Regions from separate parts of the Klebsiella planticola genome, predicted to be linked through region 1. Evidence: predicted binding sites of a transcription regulator. Region 1 holds the regulator's gene; each other region holds the start of a gene.
What was found. The regulator PurR, encoded in region 1, represses purine synthesis genes. The targets are predictions, from matches to a motif close to CANGCAAACGTTTGCNTG.

Region 1 (3,110 bases):
CATTCCCGCCGCCGGAATTGACACGTCGACACCTTTGGCAATCACCGGCAGCAGCCCCATCGGGGAAAACTCCGTGGTGCCAATACCAAACGCGCCTATCGCCAGCGCTAACAAGGGAAAGTTGATTTTCATTCAATGACTCCAGCAGACCGTCATCGGCGACGGTATCTCATCAGAAGTCAAAAGCATGACATCAATCACAAAAAAACAAAAGTAAACGAAATGGCAAAAGATTTTTGCGAAATTGATAATAATGGCGGGACGTCGGGGGAAAGAGCCCTCTCCCCCGGATAAATCAGTGCAGCACCGCGGTCAGGCCGGCGGCCACGATCAGACCCAGGACAATAATCGTTGTCGTCAGCGAAAACTTTAAATCTGTATCCATCAATTTTTCCCCCAGTTATCCCCACATGAAAAGTGAGCTTGCTCATTTTTGCACAATATAGCGCAAAAATCTTCCATGTTTTAGGGTGATGCACATTTTTGCTCTTCCCCTTTGCCGCAAGATCGGACAAAATCCCACGCTAATTTGAAAGCGTATCGGCCATTGACCCCTTCCTGTCGTTCTGTGTCGTTTTCCCGACGTGATGCAATGTTGAAAATTGTATTCAGGGTGTGTATAGGCAAACGTTTACGTATCGATAATCAGACGATCAGGTCAAGGTCTGGAGTGAGAAGTAATGGCAACAATTAAAGATGTAGCGAAGCGCGCAAACGTTTCCACTACAACAGTGTCACATGTAATTAACAAAACCCGTTTCGTGGCGGAAGAAACCCGCAACGCCGTGTGGGCGGCGATCAAAGAGCTGCACTATTCCCCCAGTGCCGTGGCTCGCAGCCTGAAGGTTAATCACACCAAATCGATTGGCCTGCTGGCCACCAGCAGCGAAGCGGCCTATTTCGCTGAGATTATTGAAGCCGTAGAAAAGAGCTGTTTCCAGAAAGGCTATACCCTGATTCTGGGCAATGCGTGGAACGATCTCGAAAAGCAGCAGGCCTATCTGTCGATGATGGCGCAAAAGCGCGTCGACGGCCTGCTGGTTATGTGTTCTGAATATCCGGAATCGGTGCTCAGCATGCTGGAAGAGTACCGCCATATTCCGATGGTGGTAATGGACTGGGGTGAATCCAAAGCCGACTTTACCGATTCGGTCATCGATAACGCCTTTGAGGGCGGTTATATGGCCGGTCGCTATCTGGTGGAACGCGGCCATCGTGAAATCGGCGTGATCCCGGGTCCGCTGGAGCGTAACACCGGCGCCGGGCGCCTGGCGGGCTTTATGAAAGCCATGGAAGAAGCGCAGATCGCCGTTCCGGAAAGCTGGATTGTGCAGGGAGACTTCGAGCCTGAATCCGGCTACCGCGCAATGCAGCAGATCCTCAGCCAGCAGCATCGCCCGACGGCGGTCTTCTGCGGCGGCGACATCATGGCGATGGGCGCAATCTGCGCTGCGGATGAGATGGGGCTGCGCGTGCCGCAGGACATTTCGCTGATCGGGTATGATAACGTGCGTAACGCCCGCTATTTCAGCCCGGCGCTGACCACCATCCACCAGCCGAAAGATTCGCTGGGGGAAGCGGCCTTCAATATGCTGATGGATCGTATCGTCAACAAGCGCGAAGAGTCACAGTCGATCGAGGTTCACCCGCGGCTGGTAGAGCGCCGCTCCGTCGTAGACGGCCCGTTCGTCGACTACCGTCGCTAATCGCCCGTGCGGCGCCGGTTACTCCGGCGCCCGCAGCCACTCCCGGTTTAACGTTTCACTGTCCCCCAGATAATCCAGTAGCCACGACAGCGCCGGTGACGTGTCGCTCTGCTGCCAGGTCAGGCAGCACGCGGCGTCCGGGAACGGGTTTTCCAGCGCCAGCCCGGTCCATTCACCGCGGTCAATCCACGGGCGAGCAAAATGGCTCGGTACCATCCCTACGCACAATCCCGCCGAGAGGCAGGTGGCCGAGGATTCCCAGTCCGGCACCACCACCCTTTTCTGGTTGTCCAGTAGCCAGGTCGTGCGTTTTGGTAGCGAGCGGGAGGTGTCCTCCCTGACCAGCGACGGCCAGTTGCGCAACACATCATCGCTGAGCGGCCCGCTCATCTGCGCCAGAGGATGATGGCTCGCCACCACGCAATGCCAGCTCAACATCCCCATATCGCGAAAGGCGTAGCGTCCCCCCACCGGAATCGAACGGGTTGCCCCGATAGCCAGCTCCACGCGTCCGTCGGCCAGCGCGTCCCAGACACCGTTGAAGACCTCCTGAAAAACAATCAGCTCGACATCGGGAAAGTGACGATAAAAATCAACAATCATCTGGCGCATACGGGCCGGTTTAACAATGTCATCCACGGCTATCGACAGCTGACCACGCCAGCCGTTGGCTATCTGCTGACACTGTTGGCGGGTGATCTGCATTTTTTTGATAACAGATCGTCCTTCCTGTAAAAACCAGAGCCCGGCGGGGGTCAATTCGACATCGCGATGGCGGCGTTCAAAAAGCGGTACCGCCAGCCACTCCTCCAGCTGACGTACGGTATAACTGACCGCCGAAGGTACGCGGTGCAGCTCCTGCGCCGCGGCGCTAAAGCTGCCGTTGCGGGCGACAGCATCAACAACTTCGAGTGAGTATTCGGACCACATATTCTGCCTGCAAAAATTTTGAACGCATGTAGCAAATATTAGCGTTTCACAAGCCAGAATGCACTCCCTACACTCTGCGGCATCATACCTGCATCTATAAGAGAATGTTATGCAACAACCCGGGAAAGGATTTTTAGTGTGGCTGGCGGGACTCAGCGTGCTGGGTTTCCTCGCTACCGACATGTATCTGCCGGCCTTTTCGGCCATCCAGCAAGATCTCAATACTTCTGCAGCGTCGGTCAGCGCCAGTCTGAGCCTGTTCCTCGCCGGCTTCGCCATCGGGCAGCTGTTCTGGGGCCCGCTCTCGGACCGCTACGGACGTAAACCGATTCTGCTAACCGGGCTGGCGATCTTCGCTATCAGCTGTCTGGGAATGCTGTGGGTGCGTGACGCCACTCTGATGCTGGTGCTGCGCTTTATCCAGGCGATCGGCGTCTGCGCGGCGGCGGTGACCTGGCAGGCGATGGTCACCGA
Region 2 (3,110 bases), 2.7 Mb from region 1:
TGTTGACCCCCGGCGAGGTGGCAAAGCGTACCGGCGTTGCCGTCTCTGCCCTGCATTTCTATGAAAGCAAAGGGTTAATTCACAGCCAGCGTAATGCCGGTAATCAGCGGCGCTATCGCCGCGATGTGCTGCGCGCGGTGGCGATCATCAAGATTGCCCAGCGAATCGGCATTCCGCTGTCGACCATTGGTGATGCGTTCGGCGTGTTGCCGGAAGGGCATAACCTCAGCGCGAAGGAGTGGAAACAGCTCTCATCGCAGTGGCGGGAGGAGCTTGATCGGCGTATTCATACCCTGACCGCACTGCGCGACCAGCTGGATGGTTGTATCGGCTGCGGCTGTCTGTCGCGACGCGACTGCCCGCTGCGCAACCCGGGAGATAAGCTGGGTGAAGAGGGGACCGGCGCGCGACTGCTGGAGGATGACGTATAAAACTAAAGCGCCACAACAGGGCGCTTTAGTTGTTTTCCGGTCTTGGTCTTTAACACTATCCTGGTCGTTCGCAGGAGGGTTTCCCCCGACGTCGGCTCACCTCGGTATTGCGCAAGATGTTGCTGGAGGTTCCGGTTTGCGCCGACAACTTAATTGTGGCACAGCCCGGCTTTTTCACCCGTTTATTTCGGCGAAATTTTTCCGCCAATCGCCGTCAGTTCCTATAGTTAATTCGAACGAATTACGGGAGAACCTCCATGCTGACGGTACATCATCTCAATCAATCACGATCCCAGCGCGTGCTGTGGGCGCTTGAAGAACTCCAGTTGCCTTATCGCATTGTCAGCTACCAGCGGGAAAAAAATATGCTGGCGCCGCCGGCGTTAAAGCAGATCCACCCGCTGGGGAAATCTCCGGTGGTGGAAGATAACGGCCACGTGCTGGCGGAATCGGGCGCCATCCTCGAGTACCTGCAGGAAACCTACGATAGCGACCACCGGTTCAGACCGCAGGCGATGGCGGATAAGCTGCAATACCGTTTCTGGCTGCACTATGCCGAGGGCTCACTGATGCCGCTGATGGTGATGAAACTGGTGTTTGCCAGTCTCGGTAAACCGCCCATTCCGCTCGGGATGCGAACGCTGGGCAATGCCCTGGGTAAAGGGGTACAGAAGGCCTGGCTGGACCGGCAAATCGCCACGCACGCTCGCTATATTGAGGATCATCTCTCCCGTCAGCCGTGGTTTGCCGGCGCGCAGCTCAGCATGGCCGATATCCAGATGAGCTTTCCGGTCATGGCGCTGCTGGTGCGCGGTGGCATCACGGATGTGCCGCGGATCGCACAGTGGGTGCAGCGAATAGAGCAGCTTCCGGCCTGGCAGAAAGCGATTGAACGCGGCGGCCCGTTCACCCTGCCGGAGTGAGGCGGTGATTTTTGTGATGGCCGCGGTGAATTGCTATCAACGCAATACAAAAATGTTACCGGATTGCGCATAGACGACAACGTTTGCGCATCGACTGGTTATTTCATGAACGCCATAAGCAAAATTTAGCGAATTAACACAAACTTCAGTTGAAAAGGCCCGTCTAAAGGCTGGATAATCGTTTGCCTTTGTATTTTGCTCGCTATTTATCCCTGTTCTGGGGGGAGCAAATTCATTCTGACCACCGTATTGTATGCGCGGAGTTAAACGTTTGCTTTTTTGCAGCCCCCCTGGCGCTGCGAGGAAGCACAAGGAGATCGCGTTTAGCTGGCAGTGGATGGTCCACCACGCATACGGACGAACGATTAAAATTTTCAGGGGAAGTTTTCTATGTCTACGCCTTCAGCGCGTACCGGCGGTTCATTAGACGCCTGGTTTAAAATTTCAGCTCGTGGCAGCTCCGTTCGTCAGGAGATTGTTGCCGGTTTAACCACCTTCCTGGCAATGGTGTACTCGGTCATTGTTGTCCCGGGCATGTTGGGTAAAGCCGGGTTCCCTCCGGCAGCCGTGTTCGTCTCGACTTGTCTGGTCGCCGGCGTAGGCTCTCTGGTGATGGGGCTGTGGGCAAACCTGCCGCTGGCCATCGGCTGTGCGATTTCGCTGACCGCGTTCACCGCCTTCAGCCTGGTGCTGGGGCAGCACATCAGTATTCCGGTTGCGCTGGGCGCCGTGTTCCTGATGGGCGTGCTGTTTACCGTTATCTCTGCCACCGGTATTCGTAGCTGGATCCTGCGCAATTTACCGCAGGGCGTTGCGCACGGCACCGGGATAGGTATCGGCCTGTTTCTGCTGCTGATCGCCGCCAACGGCGTGGGCCTGGTGATTAAAAACCCGCTGGACGGTTTGCCGGTCGCGCTGGGTCACTTCAACAGCTTCCCGGTGATTATGTCGCTGGTGGGGCTGGCGGTGATTATTGGCCTCGAAAAAATGAAAGTGCCGGGCGGTATTCTGCTGACCATTATCGGCATTTCGATCGTCGGGCTGATTTTTGACCCGAGCGTTCATTTCTCCGGTATTTTCGCGATGCCGTCGCTGAGCGACGACAAAGGCAACTCGCTGATTGGCAGCCTCGATATCATCGGCGCGCTAAACCCGGTGGTTCTGCCAAGCGTCCTGGCGCTGGTGATGACGGCGGTATTTGATGCCACCGGCACGATTCGCGCCGTGGCGGGGCAGGCAAACCTGCTGGATAAAGACGGGCAGATTATCAACGGCGGTAAAGCCTTGACCACCGACTCCCTGAGCAGCGTCTTCTCCGGCGTGGTCGGGGCGGCGCCGGCGGCGGTGTACATCGAATCTGCGGCAGGTACTGCGGCGGGCGGTAAAACCGGCCTCACCGCGGTGACCGTTGGCGTGCTGTTCCTGCTGATTCTGTTCCTCTCTCCGCTCTCTTATCTGGTACCTGCGTATGCCACGGCGCCAGCGCTGATGTATGTTGGTCTGCTGATGCTGAGCAACGTGGCGAAAATCGACTTTAATGATTTCGTCGATGCGATGGCCGGGCTTATCACGGCGGTCTTTATCGTGCTGACCTGTAACATCGTCACCGGCATCATGATTGGCTTTGCCGCCCTGGTCATTGGCCGTCTGGTGTCCGGCGAGTGGCGCAAGCTGAACCTGGGGACCGTCATCATCGCGGCCGCGCTGGTTATCTTCTACGCCGGTGGTTGGGCCATTTAAGCTTTTCCTGCCAATA
Region 3 (3,110 bases), 1.9 Mb from region 1:
CAACTTTATCGAGCTTTTTCAGCTGCTCCATCACCAGGTTGCCGATCATTTTGCTCGGGACTTCGCGCTCGCCGGTGCCGCGTAAATGGGTTTTGATATGATTGAGCGCCATTTCCACATCATCAGCGCTGACCGGCCGTTTTTCCAGCGCTTTCAGCATTCCGCTGCGCAGCTTATCTTCATTGAAGGGTTCCCGCACATCGTTGCTCTTGACCACACGCGGCATCACCAGCTCTGCCACCTCGAACGTGGTGAAACGTTCGTTACAAACCAGGCACTGCCGACGACGACGCACAGAAGAGCCCTCACCCACCAGACGAGAGTCGATCACTTTGGTATCTACGGCGAAACAGAAAGGGCAATGCATAGCGCGTCCTGACAGGAAGTTAAACTGACAGGTAGTTTACCGCGAAGTGCCCCGACAACAAAGAAAGAGCTTTTGAGACAAAGGATCTATGGCTCGTGGACGGAGACGTTCTACCATGAAGTATCCCCTGAAAACGGAATCCATGACCATGACAAGACGTTATTTGAAGCTGGCAATGCTGACCACTCTGTTCACACTCAGCGCCTGCGCGCAGCAAAGTGAAGTCCGTCAAATGCATGAAAGCGTAAGCACGTTGAGCAAAGAGATGACTCAGCTTAATCAGCAGACGGTGAAAATTACTCAGCAAAACGCGCTGAATGCGAAATCCAGCAGCGGCGTTTATCTTTTGCCCGGCGCCAATACCCCGGCGCGCCTCGAAAGCCAAATCGGCACATTGCGTATGTCGCTGCGTGACATCGCCGCCGACGCCGACGGTACCCGCCTGACACTGCGTATCCAGGGGGAGTCAAACGACCCGCTGCCGGCGTTTAGCGCCACCGTTGCCTGGGGGCAAATCACCGGCACCACGCAGAATTATCAGGAAATTAACGTACACGATCGGCTGATTAGCGCCCCCGCCAGCATCCTGGCGCCGAGTGACGTTGATATTCCGCTACGTCTGAACGGCATCACGCCGGAGCAGCTCGGCTTCCTGCGCATTCACGATATCCAGCCCGCAACCGCGCAATAATCGTCTTCACCGGGTGTCGCCGACACCCGCCCCCCCAGCCAAAAATCCATTTACAATTTTTCTAAACAGTTCAGTAAAAATTGACTGTTTGGATGAATTTCAGTGGCATTCTGTCAGGAAATGCATAGAATCGTGAACGCAATCGATTACGTATGTTTACGTTATGTGAAACAACACGTATTTTTGTGAGCAATGATTTCTATAATAGACCCCCACAGAAATACGAAATATTTAGCAACGCTTCGGCAACGTTCTTAACGCCTTTTGGCTTAATTTAAACAGTGGCATCATTATGAAAAAAACATTACTGGCAGCAGGCGCCGTACTGGCGCTGTCCACATCGTTCACTGCTGGCGCGGCAGAAAACGATAAACCGCAGTACCTGTCTGATTGGTGGCACCAGAGTGTAAACGTGGTGGGGAGCTACCACACCCGTTTTGGACCGCAAATCCGTAACGATACCTATCTGGAATACGAAGCGTTTGCTAAAAAAGACTGGTTTGATTTCTATGGCTATATCGATGCACCGGTATTCTTTGGCGGCAACAGCACGGCAAAAGGTATCTGGAACAACGGTTCCCCGCTATTTATGGAAATCGAACCGCGTTTCTCTATCGATAAGCTGACCAACACCGATCTCAGCTTCGGCCCGTTCAAAGAGTGGTATTTCGCCAACAACTATATCTACGATATGGGTCGTAACGATTCTCAGGAGCAGAGCACCTGGTATATGGGTCTGGGTACCGATATCGATACCGGTCTGCCGATGAGCCTGTCTCTGAACGTGTATGCGAAATATCAGTGGCAGAACTATGGCGCATCCAACGAAAACGAATGGGATGGCTACCGTTTCAAAGTGAAATACTTTGTCCCGCTGACCGACCTTTGGGGCGGCTCGCTGAGCTACATCGGCTTCACCAACTTTGACTGGGGTTCCGATCTGGGCGATGACAACTTCTATGACATGAACGGCAAGCACGCGCGCACCAGCAACTCCATCGCCTCCAGCCACATCCTGGCGCTGAACTACGCGCACTGGCACTACTCCGTTGTGGCTCGTTACTGGCATAACGGCGGTCAGTGGGCCGATGATGCGAAGCTGAACTTCGGCGATGGCGACTTCAACGTACGCTCTACCGGCTGGGGCGGTTACTTTGTTGTCGGCTACAACTTCTAATCCAGCCTGATCCCCGACCCGGCGGCTATGCCGTCGGGTCCGTTTCTTCTCCCGAAAGCCGGTTTAGCGCCAGCCAGACGGGAGACATTTCGCTTAACATTTCACCTTGCGTAAAAAATCGCTCAATGAGCGATCGGCACACTCATGAAAGCGCCGCTCCGTCGGGATGATATCCAGACAGCGGTCAAGGCGGAAGCAGCGGTAATCATCGCGCAGCTCGCACCAGGCAACCAGCATCCAGCGCTCCCCCCAGAAAAACAGCCCCAGCGGCATCACTTCCCGCTGCGTCAACTTCCCCGCTTCGTCACGGTAGTGCAGCGCCAGCACCCGCTGCGTGGATATGGCCTGATGCATGACATCGAAATCGCGTCGGGAATAGTGCTGATTGCCGAAATCCGGGGCAAAAATCCGCGTCTGCTCCGCCTTGCGACGGCTCTCCTCCGGCAGAATCGCCAGCACTTTTTCCTGCGCCGACTCCAGCTCCCGCGACAGCGAATCGCCGCCCCAGGTTTTCAGCAAACGGATAGCCACCATCAGCGCCTCCGACTCACGATTTGTCAGCATCAGCGGCGGCAGATCAAACCCCGACATCAGCCGGTATCCGCTGCCCGCCTCGCCCTCAACCGGAACGCCCGAAAGCGATAAATCGCGAATATCACGGTAGATGGTCCGCTCCGATACGCCGAGCCGCTCCGCCAGCAGGGCGGCCGTTGTCAGCCGCCTGCCTCGCAGAATCTGCACGATTTGAAATAAACGGTCGGCGCGTCGGGTCATTTTCTTTTCACATAAGCTCTGAAGATTAAGCCGGCTGGTGCAGGCCGACGCGGTTCCCTTCACTGTCGGTAAACAGGGCGATAGTCCCGATATCATGCGGC
Region 4 (3,110 bases), 2.4 Mb from region 1:
CTGGCATTGCGCCGGCGGGCATGGAGATCGTCGCGCTGCCATCGATTGGCGACATTCCGTTATATGACGCGGATATCCAGCAGGAAGACGGGTTTCCGCAAAGCGTGCAGGATATTGCACAACAGATTCGCGAAGCCGACGGCGTTGTTATCGTCACGCCTGAATATAACTATTCCGTTCCAGGTGGCCTGAAAAATGCCATTGACTGGCTGTCGCGCCTGCCTGAACAACCGCTGTCCGGCAAACCGGTCCTGATTCAAACCAGCTCCATGGGCGCAATTGGCGGCGCGCGCTGCCAGTATCACCTGCGTCAAATTCTGGTGTTCCTCGATGCGATGGTGATGAACAAGCCTGAGTTTATGGGCGGCGTGATTCAGAACAAGGTCGATCCGCAGTCGGGAGAGGTGGTCGATCAGAGCACGCTCGACCATTTGAGTGGGCAGCTGAGCGCCTTTGCCGAGTATATTCAGCGAGTCAAAGCGTAAAAAAGAGCCCGGCATCGCTGCCGGGCTTTTTCATTATGCACGACATGCACGACGCTTAGTGCGCATCGATAAACACAATTTTCAGTACGAACAGCAGCGAGACGATAATCACGCACGGGCTGAGATCGCGCAGGCGACCGGTACCAATCTTCATCACGCAGTAAGAGATAAAGCCTAACGCAATCCCCTCGGTAATCGAGAAGCTGAACGGCATCATCACCGCGGTCACAAAGGCCGGCACCGCTTCCGTCAGGTCGTCCCACTTCACGCGCGACAGGCTGGATGTCATCAGTACGCCCACATAGATCAGCGCACCTGCTGCGGCATACGCCGGCACCATGCCGGCCAGCGGCGACAGGAAGATCACCAGCAGGAACAGAATCCCCACCACCACCGCCGTCAGACCGGTACGTCCGCCCACGGAAACACCGGAAGAGGATTCGATATAGGCGGTCACAGACGAGGTGCCGATAAAGGACCCTGCCACCGATGAGATACTGTCAACAAACAGCGCCTGCTTCATCCGCGGGAATTTGCCTTTTTCATCGGCCAGGCCGGCTTTGTCGGTCACGCCGATCAGAGTTCCGGAGGAGTCGAACAGGTTGACCAGCATAAAGGAGAAGATGATACCCGCCAGACCGAGATTAAAGGAGCCGGCCAAATCAACATGGCCAATCACCGATGTAATGCTCGGCGGAGCGGAAACAATACCGGTGTAGTGAACATCACCCAGAATCCAGCCCAGCAGCGTCGTAACGATGATGGAGACCAGTACCGCAGCATGAATGTTACGGGAAGCGAGAATAGCGATAATAAAGAAGCCGAGAATCCCCAGCAGCACGCTGTGGGAGGTCAGGTTGCCGATGCTCACCAGGGTGTCTTTATTTGCGACAATCACGCCGGCATTTTTCAGCCCCATCATGCCGATAAACAACCCAATACCGCTGGTGATCCCCACGCGCAGGCTGACGGGAATATTGGCGATCATCCAGTAGCGTACGCGGAAAATAGTCAGCAGCAGCAGACCAACGGCGCCCCAGAAAATAGCCCCCATCCCCACCTGCCACGGCAGCCCCATCGCCTGGACGACGACAAAGGCGAAGAAGGCATTCAGCCCCATTGCCGGCGCCAGCGCAACCGGCAGGTTAGCAAACAGCCCCATCAAAATACTACCGAAGGCGGCGATCAGACAGGTCGTCACAAAGACAGCGCTGGTATCCATACCCGCTACGCCAAGAATTTGTGGGTTAACGAAAACAATGTAGACCATTGTCAAAAAGGTGGTGAAACCTGCTATCGCTTCGGTACGTGCCGTCGTGCCGTGTTCACGTAGTTTGAATACGCGCTCCAGCAGACCCTGGCCAGAAGACTGGCTGGTTTGTTGTTGACTCATTATCGGTTTCCGAACAAAAGGAGGGAAAATTCGTCGCTATCCTATACCAAAATGCGACACCGGGGGCAGTTGTATGGTAATTTTTTTCATTGAATTTGCTTATACGGCAACGATTGCGTCTTGTGAATAGGCAGGACGAAAACGTTAACTTGTTAAAATGGAAACGGCATGTCCCAAATAGAAGCCCTGTTTTTCGACTGCGACGGCACGCTGGTCGACAGCGAAGTGATCTGTTCCCGCGCCTATGTTCATATGTTCAAAGCGTTCGGCATTACCCTGGATTTAGACGAGATTTTTAAGCGTTTCAAAGGCGTAAAGCTCTACGAGATCATTGATACCATCAACGAAGAGCACGGCGTTAATCTACAAAAACCAGAGCTCGAACCCCTCTACCGCGCCGAAGTCGCGCGCCTGTTTGATTCTGAACTGGAAGCGATTGCAGGAGCGGAAACGCTGCTGGATGCGGTCAGCGTGCCAATGTGCGTGGTCTCTAACGGCCCGGTCAGTAAAATGCAGCACTCGCTGGGAAGAACCGGCATGTTGCGCCATTTTCCCGACCGACTGTACAGCGGTTACGATATTCAGCGCTGGAAACCCGATCCGGCACTGATGTTCCATGCAGCAAAGGCCATGAACGTTAACGTCGAAAACTGCATTCTGGTGGATGATTCCAGCGCAGGCGCTCAGTCCGGGATTGAAGCAGGAATGGAAGTCTTTTACTTCTGTGCCGACTCGCACAACAAACCGATCGATCATCCAAAAGTGACGACCTTTACTGATTTGGCACAGCTGCCCGCGCTGTGGAAAGCCCGTGGATGGAATATTACGCGTTAATGAAAAAAGCCGGATAGCGCTAGCGCTTATCCGGCCTACAGGATCCGTGGTGTTAAAGGCCCGGTAAGCATAGCGCCTCCGGGCATTTTACGGCGGATCACTCTTTCGGGTCTTTACCCGCCAGCAGCTTATCCAGCTCATCGCCACCAACGTGGCGGAAATCCTGGCCTTTGACGAAGTAGAAAATATATTCGCAAATATTCTGGCAGCGGTCGCCGATACGCTCGATAGAACGGGCGCAGAACAGCGCGGTCAGCACGCTTGGAATCGTACGTGAATCTTCCATCATATAGGTCATCAGCTGACGCACGATGCCCTCATATTCCTGATCCACCTTCTTATCTTCGCGATAGATACGCACCGCCTCATCGAGATCCATGCGAGCAAAGGCATCCAGC

Region 2: MC50_RS10175 (NCS2 family permease) is a predicted target of PurR. The motif match lies at 1,615-1,632, and genes of this name have one in related genera.
Region 3: MC50_RS14095 (nucleoside-specific channel-forming protein Tsx) is a predicted target of PurR. The motif match lies at 1,194-1,211, and genes of this name have one in related genera.
Region 4: MC50_RS08370 (NCS2 family permease) is a predicted target of PurR. The motif match lies at 2,013-2,030, and genes of this name have one in related genera.

Annotation. Positions count from the first base shown of each region.
Region 1 is NZ_CP026047.1:4,802,076-4,805,185, forward strand. It holds gene MC50_RS23165 (MFS transporter) at 1-132, opposite strand, end outside; gene cydH (cytochrome bd-I oxidase subunit CydH) at 296-385, opposite strand; gene purR (HTH-type transcriptional repressor PurR) at 681-1,706, shown strand; gene punR (DNA-binding transcriptional activator PunR) at 1,725-2,636, opposite strand; gene punC (purine nucleoside transporter PunC) at 2,746-3,110, shown strand, end outside.
Region 2 is NZ_CP026047.1:2,100,686-2,103,795, forward strand. It holds gene soxR (redox-sensitive transcriptional activator SoxR) at 1-431, shown strand, start outside; gene MC50_RS10165 (glutathione S-transferase family protein) at 689-1,354, shown strand; gene MC50_RS10175 (NCS2 family permease) at 1,745-3,094, shown strand.
Region 3 is NZ_CP026047.1:2,909,647-2,912,756, reverse strand. It holds gene nrdR (transcriptional regulator NrdR) at 1-367, opposite strand, end outside; gene MC50_RS14100 (SadB/YajI family lipoprotein) at 516-1,058, shown strand; gene MC50_RS14095 (nucleoside-specific channel-forming protein Tsx) at 1,351-2,235, shown strand; gene MC50_RS14090 (helix-turn-helix transcriptional regulator) at 2,329-3,009, opposite strand; gene MC50_RS14085 (VOC family protein) at 3,035-3,110, opposite strand, start outside.
Region 4 is NZ_CP026047.1:1,729,928-1,733,037, forward strand. It holds gene MC50_RS08365 (NADPH-dependent FMN reductase) at 1-485, shown strand, start outside; gene MC50_RS08370 (NCS2 family permease) at 541-1,878, opposite strand; gene yieH (6-phosphogluconate phosphatase) at 2,047-2,712, shown strand; gene phoU (phosphate signaling complex protein PhoU) at 2,810-3,110, opposite strand, start outside.